DNA from 3 places in the Streptomyces sp. NPDC017202 genome. Region 2 is predicted to be linked to each of the others. Evidence: riboswitches for the same ligand, from Rfam matches in the RefSeq annotation. Region 2 holds a riboswitch; each other region holds the start of a gene.
The links. Region 2 has a riboswitch for cobalamin ahead of ACH4N1_RS01405 (prenyltransferase/squalene oxidase repeat-containing protein). Riboswitches for the same ligand answer to the same signal wherever they lie in the genome.
Positions count from the first base shown of each region.

Region 1: linked by a shared signal. The riboswitch ahead of ACH4N1_RS26130 (cobalamin biosynthesis protein) and the one ahead of ACH4N1_RS01405 (prenyltransferase/squalene oxidase repeat-containing protein) in region 2 are both predicted to bind cobalamin.
Region 3: linked by a shared signal. The riboswitch ahead of ACH4N1_RS33595 (energy-coupling factor ABC transporter permease) and the one ahead of ACH4N1_RS01405 (prenyltransferase/squalene oxidase repeat-containing protein) in region 2 are both predicted to bind cobalamin.

Region 1 covers NZ_JBIRNP010000016.1:57,340-61,671, forward strand. Annotated here, with positions in the region: gene ACH4N1_RS26115 (class II aldolase/adducin family protein) at 1-315, opposite strand, end outside; gene ACH4N1_RS26120 (anion permease) at 538-1,785, shown strand; gene ACH4N1_RS26125 (hypothetical protein) at 1,820-2,041, shown strand; cobalamin riboswitch at 2,186-2,318, shown strand; gene ACH4N1_RS26130 (cobalamin biosynthesis protein) at 2,419-3,387, shown strand; gene ACH4N1_RS26135 (cobyric acid synthase) at 3,384-4,332, shown strand, end outside.
Region 2 covers NZ_JBIRNP010000001.1:341,920-346,251, forward strand. Annotated here, with positions in the region: gene ACH4N1_RS01390 (class I SAM-dependent methyltransferase) at 1-184, opposite strand, end outside; gene ACH4N1_RS01395 (glycosyltransferase family 4 protein) at 178-1,635, opposite strand; gene ACH4N1_RS01400 (TetR family transcriptional regulator) at 1,846-2,487, shown strand; cobalamin riboswitch at 2,597-2,730, shown strand; gene ACH4N1_RS01405 (prenyltransferase/squalene oxidase repeat-containing protein) at 2,838-4,064, shown strand; gene ACH4N1_RS01410 (SCO2322 family protein) at 4,061-4,332, shown strand, end outside.
Region 3 covers NZ_JBIRNP010000033.1:22,400-26,731, forward strand. Annotated here, with positions in the region: gene ACH4N1_RS33575 (ABC transporter ATP-binding protein) at 1-208, shown strand, start outside; gene ACH4N1_RS33580 (energy-coupling factor ABC transporter ATP-binding protein) at 350-1,180, opposite strand; gene cbiQ (cobalt ECF transporter T component CbiQ) at 1,177-1,926, opposite strand; gene ACH4N1_RS33590 (energy-coupling factor ABC transporter substrate-binding protein) at 1,933-2,400, opposite strand; gene ACH4N1_RS33595 (energy-coupling factor ABC transporter permease) at 2,397-3,104, opposite strand; cobalamin riboswitch at 3,134-3,319, opposite strand; gene ACH4N1_RS33600 (PP2C family protein-serine/threonine phosphatase) at 3,536-4,332, opposite strand, start outside.

The DNA of each region.
Region 1 (4,332 bases), on a different contig from region 2:
GGTGGTGCGGTGGACGGCGAGGTGCATGGGCAGTTCGCTGGTCGGGGTGAGGGTGCCGAGGACCTGCCGGCCGTCGAGGTCGACGCCGGTGACGTCGTCCGGGGTGAGGCGGTCGTAGGGGACGCCCGAGGGGGTGACCAGGACGAGGTCCCCGACGCGGACCGAAACGTTGCCGGAGGTGCCGACGACGAGCCGGTCGGCGACGGTGCGGCGGGCCGTCGCCACGAGCTGTTCCCAGGCGTGTGCGACCTCCCCGTCACGGAGGTCTCGGGGGTCGTGGATGCCGTCACCGGTGTCGCGTCGCTGCTCTGCCATGCCCGCGATCCTGCCAGGTGACGAACGTCTCTTTCGCGGCCTTCCAGGACCCCCGGAGAAGGGGGCGCGGGACCCGGGCCCGTGCGGCGTCCGGGGTGTCACGGCGAAGCGGAATGAACTCCGCCGATTGTGGACACCATGAAGCCCGTCCCAGTTCACCTTCCGTTCACTCGGGTTACCTACGTTCATCCAGCCAATGACCTCGAACGATTGCCTGGGTAAATGGAAAGCTTCTCGCTGATCCTCGCGATTGTGGTAGTGACCGCACTCGCGTTCGATTTCACGAACGGTTTCCACGACACCGCCAACGCGATGGCCACCACCATCTCGACCGGTGCCCTCAAGCCCAAGGTCGCGGTGGCCATGTCCGCCGTTCTGAACCTTGTAGGCGCCTTCCTCTCCGTGGAGGTCGCCAACACGATCTCCAAGGGTCTCGTCGACGAGACCGGCATCCGTCCCGAGGTCATCTTCGCCGCCCTGGTCGGCGCGATCCTCTGGAACCTGATGACCTGGCTGGTCGGACTGCCGTCCAGTTCCTCGCACGCCCTGATGGGCGGCCTGATCGGCGCCACCATCGCCTCGGCGGGCGCCGGCGCGGTCCACGGCGACGTGCTCGTCACCAAGGTCCTGATCCCGGCCATCGCCGCGCCGATCGTCGCGGGCGTCGCGGCGATGCTCGCCACCCGGCTGTCGTACGCGCTGGGCAGGAAGGCCGACGGCAAGGCCGCCGCCAAGGGCTACCGGACCGGCCAGATCGCCTCCGCCGGCCTGGTCTCGCTCGCCCACGGCACCAACGACGCGCAGAAGACGATGGGCATCATCACCCTCGCCCTGGTCGCCGGCGGCGCCGTCGCCCCCGACTCCGACCCGCCGCTGTGGGTCATCCTGTCCGCGGGCCTGGCGATCGCGCTCGGCACCTACCTCGGCGGCTGGCGCATCATCCGCACCATGGGCAAGGGCCTGACCGACCTCCAGCCGCAGCAGGGCTTCGCCGCCCAGACCAGCGCGGCCACCGTCATCCTGGCCTCCTCCCACCTCGGCTTCTCGCTCTCCACCACGCACTCGGTGTCCGGCTCGGTGATGGGCGCGGGCCTCGGCCGCAAGGGCGGCGTCGTCCGCTGGTCGACCGCGACCCGGATGTTCGTGGCCTGGGGCCTGACGCTGCCGGCCGCGGCCCTGGTCGGCGCCCTCGCCGAGTACGTGACCGGCCTCGGCGACTGGGGCACGGCGCTCGTCGCGGTGTTCCTCATCGCCTCCAGCGCGGCGATCTGGAAGATCTCGCGGCGCGAGGTCATCGACCACACGAACGTCGTCGACGCGGACGAGGAACCGGCCGGCGTGGTCACCACCGCGATCGCCGCCGTGACCCCGCCCCCGGCGGGCACGGTCGCCGAGGACCTCACGGCCACCATCCCCGCCCCGGCGGCGGAGCCGGCTCCGCCGGCCGCTCCCACCGTCACCACCGTCTGAGTCCCGCCCCCACCGGTACGAAGGAAGAAGCAGCATGAAGATCGACTGGGCGGCTCTCGGCTCCGTCTTCGGCGTCAGTCTCGTCGTCACCGTGGCCCTCGTGGCCCTCTTCACCCTCGGCATCATGGGCCTCTCCCGCCGCGAACGGGCCGCGGCCCAGGGCGGCTCCGCCACCCTGGCCGTCACCGGCGCGTACGCGTGCTTCGCGGCGTGCGCCGGGGCGGTGGCCTACGGGATCTCGCTGATCGTCGCCTGACGGACCGGCACGCACACACGCGCGTGGGGCGCGGGACGGACCACCGTCCCGCGCCCCACGCGTGCGTGACGGCCGTGACCGGCGGTGTGTGGGGTTCTGCACACTGTCCCGCCCCAGGTCAACAGCGAGTTGACGGCCGTTCCGGGCCCGTGGTGGACTGCCGGGGCCATGTACGGCGACAGAAGAGGAAGCCGGTGTGAATCCGGCGCGGTCCCGCCACTGTCACCGGGGTAGACACCCCCGGGAGCCAGGAACTCTCGTCGCCGGTCTCGTCGAACCAGGGCGTGGACACCCTGAGTGAGGACATATCGCCATGCTCGGCTGCCGTTCGAGGTACCGCACCAGGTCGCTGCCCGGCCCGTCGGCCGGCTGAGCCGATGGGTGCCGATCGCCGATACGCGTACGGTGCCGCCGCCGGCCTCCTGGGGGACCTCCTCCTCGGCGATCCGCGCCGGGGGCATCCGGTCGCCGTGTTCGGGCGGGCCGCGGCCGGCGTGGAACGGGTGCTGTGGCGGGACCACCGCGGGTGGGGCGCGCTGCACACCGCCGTGTGCGCCGGCGGCGCCGTGGCCCTCGGAGCCCTCGCCTCCCGTGCCGTACGCCGCTCCCCCGCCGCCTCCGTCGCGTTGACCGGTGCCGCCGTGTGGGCCGTCGTCGGCGGGACCTCACTGGTACGGGAGGCCCGGAGCATCGGGCGGGCCCTGGAAGCGGGGGACGTCGAGGGCGCGCGGGCACGGCTGCCGCACCTGTGCGGACGGGACCCGCAGGCCCTGGACGCCGACGGCATCGCCCGCGCGGTCGTCGAGTCCGTCGCCGAGAACACCTCCGACGCGGTCGTGGGCGCCCTGGTGTGGGGGGCCGTCGGCGGCGTGCCGGGACTGCTCGGGTTCCGGGCCGTCAACACCCTGGACGCCATGGTCGGCCACCGCTCGCCGCGCCACCTCCGCTTCGGGTGGGCGTCGGCCCGGCTGGACGACGTCGCCGGATGGCCGGGGGCGCGGCTGACCGCCGTCCTTGCCGCCGTCGCCGGTGACGACCCGCGCGGGGCGGTGCGGGCCTGGCGGGCCGACGCGCGCAGGCATCCCAGCCCCAACGCCGGTCCCGTGGAGGCGTCGTTCGCCGGTGCCCTCGGGGTGCGGCTGGGCGGGACGCTGTCGTACGCCGGGCGCGTCGAACACCGGCCCGTGCTGAACGGGGAGCGGGGGCGGCCCGTCGTGGCCCACGACATCGAACGTGCCGCGCGGCTCTCCCGCCGCGTCGGCCTGCTCGCGCTCGGCGTCACCGTCGCCGCGCGCGTCGTCTCCGCGGGTGTCCTCGCGGCGAGAGCGAAGGGGCGTACGTCATGAGCGGGGGTCTCCTCGTCGCCGGCACCACCTCGGACGCCGGCAAGAGCGTCGTCACGGCCGGGATCTGCCGGTGGCTGGTGCGGCAGGGGGTCAAGGTGGCGCCCTTCAAGGCGCAGAACATGTCACTCAACTCGTTCGTGACCCGCGAGGGCGCCGAGATCGGGCGCGCGCAGGCCATGCAGGCGCAGGCCTGCCGCATCGAGCCGACGGCGCTGATGAACCCGGTGCTGCTCAAGCCGGGCGGCGAGCGCAGCAGTCAGGTCGTGCTGCTCGGCAGGCCGGTCGGCGAGATGAGCGCGCGCGGGTTCTTCGGGAAGGCCGGAGAACCCGGGGGATCCGGGGCATCCGGGGCATCCGGGGGATCCGGGGAGCCGTCCCCCGGGAACAGGCTGCGCGGCGGACGGCAGGAGGAACTCCTCGGGACCGTTCTCGACTGTCTCGCCGAGTTGCGGGGCACGTATGACGCGGTGATCTGTGAGGGGGCGGGCAGTCCCGCCGAGATCAACCTGCGGCGGACCGACATCGTGAACATGGGGATCGCCCGCAACGCGCGGCTCCCCGTGCTCGTCGTCGGCGACATCGACCGCGGCGGCGTCTTCGCCTCCTTCTTCGGGACCGTCGCGCTGCTCTCGCCGCAGGACCAGGAACTGGTCGCCGGGTTCCTCGTCAACAAGTTCCGCGGTGACGTCTCGCTGCTGGAGCCGGGCCTGGACATGCTGCACGGGCTGACCGGGCGGCGGACGTACGGGGTGCTGCCGTTCCGGCACGGGCTCGGGATCGACGAGGAGGACGGGATGGCGGTCTCCCTGCGGGGCGCCGTCCGGGAGTCGGCCGTCTCCGCGCCCGTCGGCGAGGACGTGCTGCGGGTCGCCGTCTGCGCGGTCCCGCTGATGTCCAACTTCACCGACGTGGACGCGCTGGCCGCCGAACCGGGCGTCGTCGTGC
Region 2 (4,332 bases):
CCGCCTCCTTCATCGCCGCGAACCACTTGGCGACCTCGCGGATCTCCTCGCCGTTCTGGTCCAGCGCGACGACCTGGGCACCGCGCCGGTAGCACTCGAAGGCGTGGCGTCCCGCCCCGCAGCCGAGGTCCAGGACACGGTCGCCCGGGGCGAGCGGGAACCGGGAGAAGTCGACGGTCAGCACGTGGCCCTGCTTTCGCGATCGGATGCGGCGTCGGCGTCGGGGACGACGTCCGCGGGCGGGGATGCGGGGGGTGATACGGAAGCGGAGGGAGAGGCGGGGGCGGAGGTGCGGGGTGCCGGCCGCGGGCCGGACGGGCGGGACCGTCCGCCACCGGCCCGTTCGACGGCCTCGCGGTACCGCTCGACGGTGCCCTCGGCGGCGCGCGCCCAGGTGAACCGCTCCAGCACCCGCCGGCGTCCGGCCGCGCCCAGCCGGGCCCGCAGCGCCGGGTCGCCGAGCAGCCGGGCCAGCGCGGCGGCCAGCGCTCCCGCGTCGCCCGGCGGTACGGCCAGGCAGGTCTCCCCGTCCGGTCCGGCGACCTCGGGGGTGGCGCCGCCGGTGGTGGCGACGAGGGGGGTGCCGGTCGCCATGGCCTCCGCGGCCGGCAGCGAGAAGCCCTCGTAGAGGGAGGGCACGCAGGCGACCTCCGCCGACCGCACCAGGTCGACGAGTTCGGCGTCGGAGATGCCCTTGACGAACTCGATGGCGCCGTGGAGGCCGTAGCGTTCCACCGCGGCGGCGACGGGGCCCTCCTGCGGGCGCTTGCCGACGACGACGAGGTGGGCGTCCGGCTGCTCGGTACGGACCTTGGCCAGCGCCTCGACGAGGAAGACCAGGCCCTTGAGCGGCACGTCCGCGCTGGACGTCGTGACGATGCGGCCCGGCACGACGGGCACCGACGGGTCGGGCGCGAACAGGTCGGTGTCGGCGCCGATGTGGACGACGTGGATGCGGTCGTCGCGGACCCCGAGGTGGTCGACGATCTCCTGGCGGGAGGTCCCGGAGACGGTGAGCACGGACGGCAGGCGGCGGGCGACGCGCTTCTGCATGCGGGTGAAGGCGTACCAGCGGCGCACCGAGGCGCGGCGCTTCCAGCCCTCGGCCGCGTCCAGCTCCAACTGCCGGTCGACGGTGATGGGGTGGTGGATGGTGGTGACCAGGGGTGCGCCGACGTCGCCCAACAGGCCGTAGCCGAGGGTCTGGTTGTCGTGCACGACGTCGAACTCGCCGCGACGGGCCCGCAGATGGCGGCGGGCGCGCAGGGAGAAGGTCAGCGGTTCGGGGAAGCCGCCGGTCCACATCGTGGCCACTTCGAGGGCGTCGATCCAGTCGCGGTACTCGTCGCGCTCCGGGGTGCGGAAGGGGTCGGGCTGACGGTAGAGGTCCAGGCTGGGCAGCTCGGTGAGGGACAGCCGGCCGTCGTGGTCCCCGTCGAGGACCGGGTAGGGCTGGGAGCCGATGACCTCGACGCGGTGGCCGAGCCGGACCAGTTCGCGCGAGAGGTGGCGGACGTAGACGCCCTGGCCGCCGCAGAACGGGTTCCCCTTGTAGGTGAGGAGCGCGATGTCGAGCGGTCGCCCGCCGTCCGCGGCGAGGTCCTGGGACCCCGCCTGACTGGCCTCAGCGGTCACTCCGGGCCCCCTTCTGCCTGCACTGTCCCGCGAGACTACGACGGGACGCTAATCTAGAACAAGTTTCAGACTTGATCGTCCGGGAGGCTCCGAATCTACCGGCAGGTAAGGACGCTGTGAGCAGTGGATCAGGTGATTCACGCCACGGCCCGGCGCCCTGTGTCCGCTGAGCGATCCCACGCCCTCACCGACCGTCACGGAACGGGACCCATGCCTGCGCAAGCCAAGGGGGACAAGGTGGACACCAGCGTCCGGCGCCCCTCCGCCGCCCCCCTCACCGAGCGGCAGGAGGCCCGCCGCCGCCGCATCCTGCACACGAGCGCGCGGCTGGCGAGCCGGGGCGGGTTCGACGCGGTGCAGATGCGGGAGGTCGCCGAGTCCTCGCAGGTGGCCCTGGGCACGCTCTACCGCTACTTCCCGTCCAAGGTGCACCTGCTGGTCGCCACCATGCAGGACCAGTTGGAGCGCCTGCACGGCACGCTGCGGAAGAAGCCCCCGGCGGGCGACACCCCTTCCGCCCGCGTCGCCGAGACCCTGATGCGCGCCTTCCGGGCCCTCCAGCGCGAGCCCCATCTCGCCGACGCGATGGTGCGCGCCCTCACCTTCGCCGACCGCAGCGTCTCGCCCGAGGTCGACCAGGTCTCCCGCCAGACCACCGCGATCATCCTCGACGCGACGGGCCTGGCCGACCCCACCCCGTACCAGCTCTCCGCGGTCCGCGTCATCGAACACACCTGGCACTCGGCCCTCATCGCCTGGCTCTCGGGCCGCGCCTCCATCGCCCAGGTCCGCAGCGACATCGAGACGGCCTGCCGCCTGATCGACGTGCCGGAGCCGGGGGCGCGGGAGTAGCGCTCCCCCGGGGCCCGCCACCGCTCCCCCAGGGCCCGCCACCGCTCGCACCACCGCTCCTTCCGCCGTCCGCCCGTCCTCACGGGCGGCCCTCAGGGCCTTTCCTACGGCCGAGTACAGTGGCCCCGTCGTCATCACACCCGTACGGGGGAAAGCCGGTGCAATTCCGGCGCTGACCCGCAACCGTGAGCCACCGGACACCGTGGCCAGCCGGACTGCCCCGACGGGACGTGACCGGCTCACGTGCGTCGGCGCCGCCGCCGCACGGGCACCGTCGAGGTATGCGGAGCCGAGCCGCCGGGGTGTCCCGCGCTGCCCGGCCCCCTGACAGGGAGAGGCACCCGCCGATCATGAACGTCCGCCGCAGCGCCGCCGTCCTGGCCGCCACCGCAGTGATCGGCGCCGCCACGCCCGCCGTGGCCGCGTCCCCGTCGCCGACCCCGTCCGTGGCGGTCCCGTCCGGTCTGTACGGCACCACCGACCCGACGTACGACGGTGTCTGGCGCCAGTCGCTCGCGCTGCTCGCCCAGGACACGGTCGGGGTGAAGCCGGCGGAGAAGGCCGTGGACTGGCTGACCGGGCAGCAGTGCGCGAACGGCTCCTTCGCCGCGTTCCGCGCCGATCCCGCCCAGGCCTGCGACGCCAAGCTGATGGTCGACACCAACAGCACCGCCGCCGCCGTACAGGCCCTCGCGGCCCTCGGCGGTCACGAGGCCGCGGCGAAGAAGGCCGTCGGCTGGCTGAAGTCCGTGCAGAACGCGGACGGCGGCTGGGGGTACGCCCCCGGCGGCGCCAGCGACACCAACTCGACGGCCGTCGTCGTCGGCGCGCTGGCCGCGGCCGGGGAGAAGCCCGCCGAGGTCGTCAAGGGCGGGAAGTCGCCGTACGACGCCCTGGTCGGGTTCGCGCTGCCCTGTGACGACGGTGGCGCCTTCGCCTACCAGCCCGACAAGCAGGGCGCGTTGGCGGCCAACGCGGACGCGACGGCCGCGGGCGTCCTCGGCGCGCTCGGCGAGGGCCTGGCGGCCGGCGCCGGGAAGAAGGCGGCCGCGACCGCCTGTGCCGCCCCCGCCACCCCGCGGCAGGCCGCCGCCAACGGTGCCGCCTACCTGGCGAAGGCCGTCGCGAAGGACGGGTACCTGACCTCGGTGCTCCCCGGCGCCGAGAACCAGCCGGACTACGGCAACACCGCCGACGCCGTGGTCGCGCTCGCCGCGCAGGGCGGCGCCGGGCAGGCGGGCAAGCCGCTGGCCTGGCTCCAGCGCAACGCCGCCGCCTGGGCGAAGCAGAGCGGCCCCGCCGCCTGGGCCCAACTGGTCCTCGCCGCCCACGCGACGGGCACCGACCCGCGCGCGTTCGGCGGCACGGACCTGGTCGCCGCCCTGAACGCGACGGGCCCGGCCCCGCAGGCCACCGGCGCCGCGCGGCAGGACGGCGCGAACGGGACCGACGACACGGACGGGGCGAGGGAGGACTCCGAGGACGGCTTCGGCGTCTGGTGGACCGTCGGCGTCTTCCTCGTCGCCGGTGTCGGCATCGGCTTCCTGATCAGCGGCCGCAGGAAGCAGCAGCCGTGATACGCCGTCTCGGCGCCCTGCTCGCCGCCGCGCTGTTCCTGGGTCTGGCCGGCACCGGCCCGGCGCAGGCGGCCGGTTACCGCTACTGGTCGTTCTGGGACCGCGACGGCGACCGCTGGGTCTACGCCACCGAGGGCCCCGCCACGGCCCGCCCCTCCGACGGCGCCGTGCAGGGCTTCCGCTTCGCGGTCAGCGAGGACTCGCAGAACGCGTCGCGGCCGCGCGGCACGGCCTCGTTCGGGTCGATCTGCGCGCGGACCCCGGAGCG
Region 3 (4,332 bases), on a different contig from region 2:
CCTCGTGCGCGACGGTGACGGCCTCGCCCTGGTCCTCGTCACGCACGACCTGGACACCGCGCGCCTCGCCGACCGCATCGCCGTACTGGAGGCGGGAGAACTGGTCGAACAGGGCCCGGCACAGCGGATACTGACGGCCCCCCGGCATCCGTTCACCGTCTCGCTGACGGAGGCCGCGGCACGTCCGGGGGCGGGCACGCGTCCGTGACGGGAGTCAGGGGCCGGGATGCCCGCCGGGCGTGCCGGCCGGCCCGGCCGTGACACCCGGCGGTACCCGGGCCGTGACACCCGGCGGTACCGAAGAGGGGCGGCCGCCCGGCGGTACCGGGCCGGGCCCCCGGTCGCGGGCTCAGCCCCCGGCCAGCAGCGCCGCCAGGTCCTCCGGGCTGCGCGGTCCGACCCTCCCTCCGGACAACAGGCCCTGACCGGCGAGCAGTCGGGCGACCGCGATGCCCCAGGGCAGGCGCAGGCCCGCCTCGTGGAGCAGGTCCGTGCGGGCCAGCGAGACGTCCGCCGGACCGGTGTGCGCGCCGGACGGGGTGAGCAGGGCCGCGTCGTCGGCCCAGCGCAGGGCGAGATCGACGTCGTGGGTGGCCATCACCACCGTCGTACCGGACGCGCGCAGCCCGTCCAGCGTGGCGAGCAGCCGTTCCTGGCCGTCCGGGTCGAGCCCGGCGGTCGGCTCGTCGAGGATCAGCACGCGCGGCCGCATCGCGACGGCGCCCGCGATCGCGGTCCGCTTGCGCTGTCCGTAGGACAGCAGGTGAGTGGGCCGGTCGGCCAGGGCGGTGATGTCCAGCGCGGCGAGCGCCTCCTCCACCCGGGTCCGCACCTCGGCGTCGGGCAGCCCCAGGTTCAGCGGCCCGAACGACACGTCCTGGGCGACGGACGCGGCGAACAGCTGGTCGTCGGGGTCCTGCACCACCAGCTGCACGGTCGTCCGCAGCCGGGTCAGCCCCTTGCGGTCGTACCCCACCGGCCGTCCCTCGACCGTCAACGTGCCGGTCCGCGGGCGCAGTCCGCCGCTGAGCAGCCGCATCAGGGTCGTCTTCCCGCTGCCGTTGCGGCCCAGCAGGGCGAGGGCGCGCCCCGCGCGTACCGTGAAGTCGAGATCCTCGAGCACGGCCGGGCCGTCCTCGTACCCGAAGGAGACACCCCGCAGGGCGACCAGCTCGCTCATGACAGGGGCCTTTCCAGGACGAGGGTGAGGGCGGCCAGAGCCACCAGGAGGGCGGCCGCGGCCACCGTGAAGCGCGCGGAGACGCGGGCCTCGGGCACCAGGACGCGCAGGGTGCCGTCGTAACCGCGTCCGGCGAGCCCGGCCTGCAGCCGCGCCGCCCGGTCGAAGGCCCGCACGAACGCGGTGGCGCCGAGCCCGGCGAGCGAACGCCACTCGGCGGCCCGGCTCGTGTGCCCGAGCCGGGCCGCCTGCGCCTCCCGGATCCGGCGCATCGAGTCCAGCAGCAGGAAGCTCATGCGGTACGTCACCAGGGCGACGTCGACGACCGGCGCGGGCACGCCCGCCCTCACCAGGCGGGGCAGCAGATCCGACATGGGCGTGGTGAACGCGAACAGCAGCACGCCGAGTGAGGCGGCCGAGGTGCGCAGCATCAGCTCCCCGGCCCGCACCGGGCCACCGTCGGCCGGGGACACGAACCCGTCGGGCCCGCCCACCTGGACGAGGAGGGTGAGCGCGCCCGTAGCGCAGAAGCCCAGCGGGACCCGGTAGGCGCGCCACAGCCGGCGGGGCGGCACCCCCGCCGGACCCAGCAGCAGGGCGAGTGCCGTCAGCAGTACCAGGGCCGCGCCCGGCCAGGGCGGCAGGGAGACCGCGAGCAGGGTGAGGCCGAGCCCCAGCACGGCCTTGTCCACGGGATGGCGGTGGCGCCAGCGACTGCTGTGCGCCGCCGCGTCGATCGGCAGCACGTCCGATCAGACCCGTTCCTGCGGGGACTTGCCGGCGTCGGGCGCGCTCACGTCGTCCCGTGCCTCGGCCCCGTCCCGTGCCTCGGCCCCGTCCCGTGCCTCGGCCCCGTCCCGTGCCTCGGCCCCGTCCCGTGCCTCGGCCCCGTCCTGTTTCTCCTCCAGGCGGGCCAGCGCCCGCAGTTCGCCCTGGCGGCGGCCACGGCGCACCCCGAAGTAGTAGGCGAGGACGCCCGCGCCCAGGGCCGCCTGGAGGGAGAACAGCGCCGACTCGATCTCCCCGGACGGAGGCTCGTACAGGGGCGAGAACCACGGCTCGTAGTCCGGCTCCAGCTCGGTGATCGCCGTCTCCGCCTCGCCGTCGGAGCCGGTGAACGGCTGCTCCTTGTGGTCACCGAGACCCAGGGCCAGCGGCAGCACCGCGAGCGCGAGCACGGCGAGCAGCAGCAGGAGGTTGATCTTCGTGTTCCGCTTCACCGGGTCACCGCCCCGGTCGTGTCCGGCTTCCGGTTCCGGCCCCCGGTCACCAGCACGCCCAGCCGGGTCAGTTCGCCCTTGCTGGACTGCACGAGGAGACGCATCACCAGGACGGTGAGGAGCCCCTCGCTCACGGCCAGCGGGATCTGCGTGACGGCGAAGATGGACCCGAACTTGCCGAGCGCGCCCAGGAACCCGCTGCTCGGGTCGGGGAACGCCAGCGCCAGCTGCACGCTGGTCACGCAGTAGGTGGACAGGTCGGCGACGAACGCGCCGGCGAACACCGTGACCATCAGCGGCAGGCCGTAGTGCCGCAGCAGGCGGTACACGCCGTATCCGGCCCACGGTCCGACGATCGCCATCGAGAACACGTTGGCGCCGAGCGTGGTCAGGCCACCGTGCGCGAGCAGCAGGGCCTGGAAGAGCAGGGTGATCGTGCCCAGCACGGCCATGATCGGCGGCCGGAACAGGACGGCGCCCAGGCCGGTGCCGGTGGGGTGCGAGCAACTCCCGGTCACCGACGGGAGCTTGAGTGCGGACAGGACGAACGTGAAGGCGCCGGAGGCACCGAGCAGCAGTGTGCTCTCGGGATGCTCCCTGACTTCACGGGTGAGCGACCGGGCTCCGTGGACGACGAACGGCGCCGACGCGACGCTCCAGGCGACCGCGTGCGCCGGAGGCAGAAAACCCTCGGCTATGTGCATGGCTCAGCAGACCCTCTCCAGCACCTCGTGGATGGTTGACGCGCCTTGGCCGGTCTCCTGGCTGACGGGTACCACCGCCCGTGCTCCGCCTTCCCGGGTCCGTGAGGACCCAGTGGCTGCCCGCGAGGGCCGGAGCCGGACTTCCCGATCACAGTGGCGAGGGCCGCACCGGCATCACACCGGATTTCCCGTTCACCAAGGCGTGGTGACAGTAGTGCGAGGACAGGGGCGGTGACAAGCGGGAACGGGGGCGCACGGGCGGCGGACGCGGGGTGCCGGCCCGGCGCACACCGGCCCCGCCGGGGCCGCACCGGGGCCGCGCGGACACCGGTCGGCGGCCCTTTCGGCCGGGGTGCACCGGCCGGTCGGCGGCCGTGCCGGTTCCGGCACACCGGTCGGTCGGCGGCCGTGCCGGTCCGGAATCCGGAGGGTCAGCGGCCGTGCCAGTCCAGGCACACCACGAGCGCGTCGTCCTCCGTCACGGACCCGCCGCGGTGCCCCGCCAGTTCGCGCAGCACGGCACGCGGGACCTCGGCCGCCGGCAGCAGCCGGGTGGCGGTGATCGCGCGGGCCAGGGCGGCGTCCCCGTACGTCCCTCCACCGGGCGGGGACACGGCGTGGACGCCGTCGCTGACGAACACCAGCCGGTCCTCGGGCTCCACCTGGAACGGCTGCGCCACGTAGTCGGTCTCCTCGAACATGCCCAGCGGCAACTGGGCGTCCAGGTCGACGGGTTCGACGGTGCCCGCCCGCAGCCGCAGCAGCCGCGGTGAGCCGGCGTCCACCACCTGGGCCCGGCCCGTGGCGACGTCGACCTCCAGCATCAGCACCGGCAGGTGGCGGCGGCCCCGGTAGTGGGCGTGCACCGCCTGGTCGGCCAGCGCCGCCTGGTCGGCGATCGGGAGGCCGGCCCGCCGCGCGTTGCGCAGCGCGCTGACCGCCAGGTTCGTCAGCAGCGACGCCTCCGTGCCGTCGCCCATGCCGTTGTTGACGTACAGGGTGAGGCGGTCGTCCGTCGCGGACCAGTCGAAGTTGTCGCCGCGGACGGCGTAGGCGGGCTCCAGCTGGGCGCCGAGCGCGTATTCGGGGCCGGTGCCGGAGCGGGCCGGGAGGAGCTGCCACTGCATCTCCGCGGCCAGGGTGAGCCGTCCCCTGCGCCGGGCCCGCAGGTACAGGTCGGTGGCCCGCTCGGCCACGACCACCTCGTGCCCGAGCACCTGCGCGACCT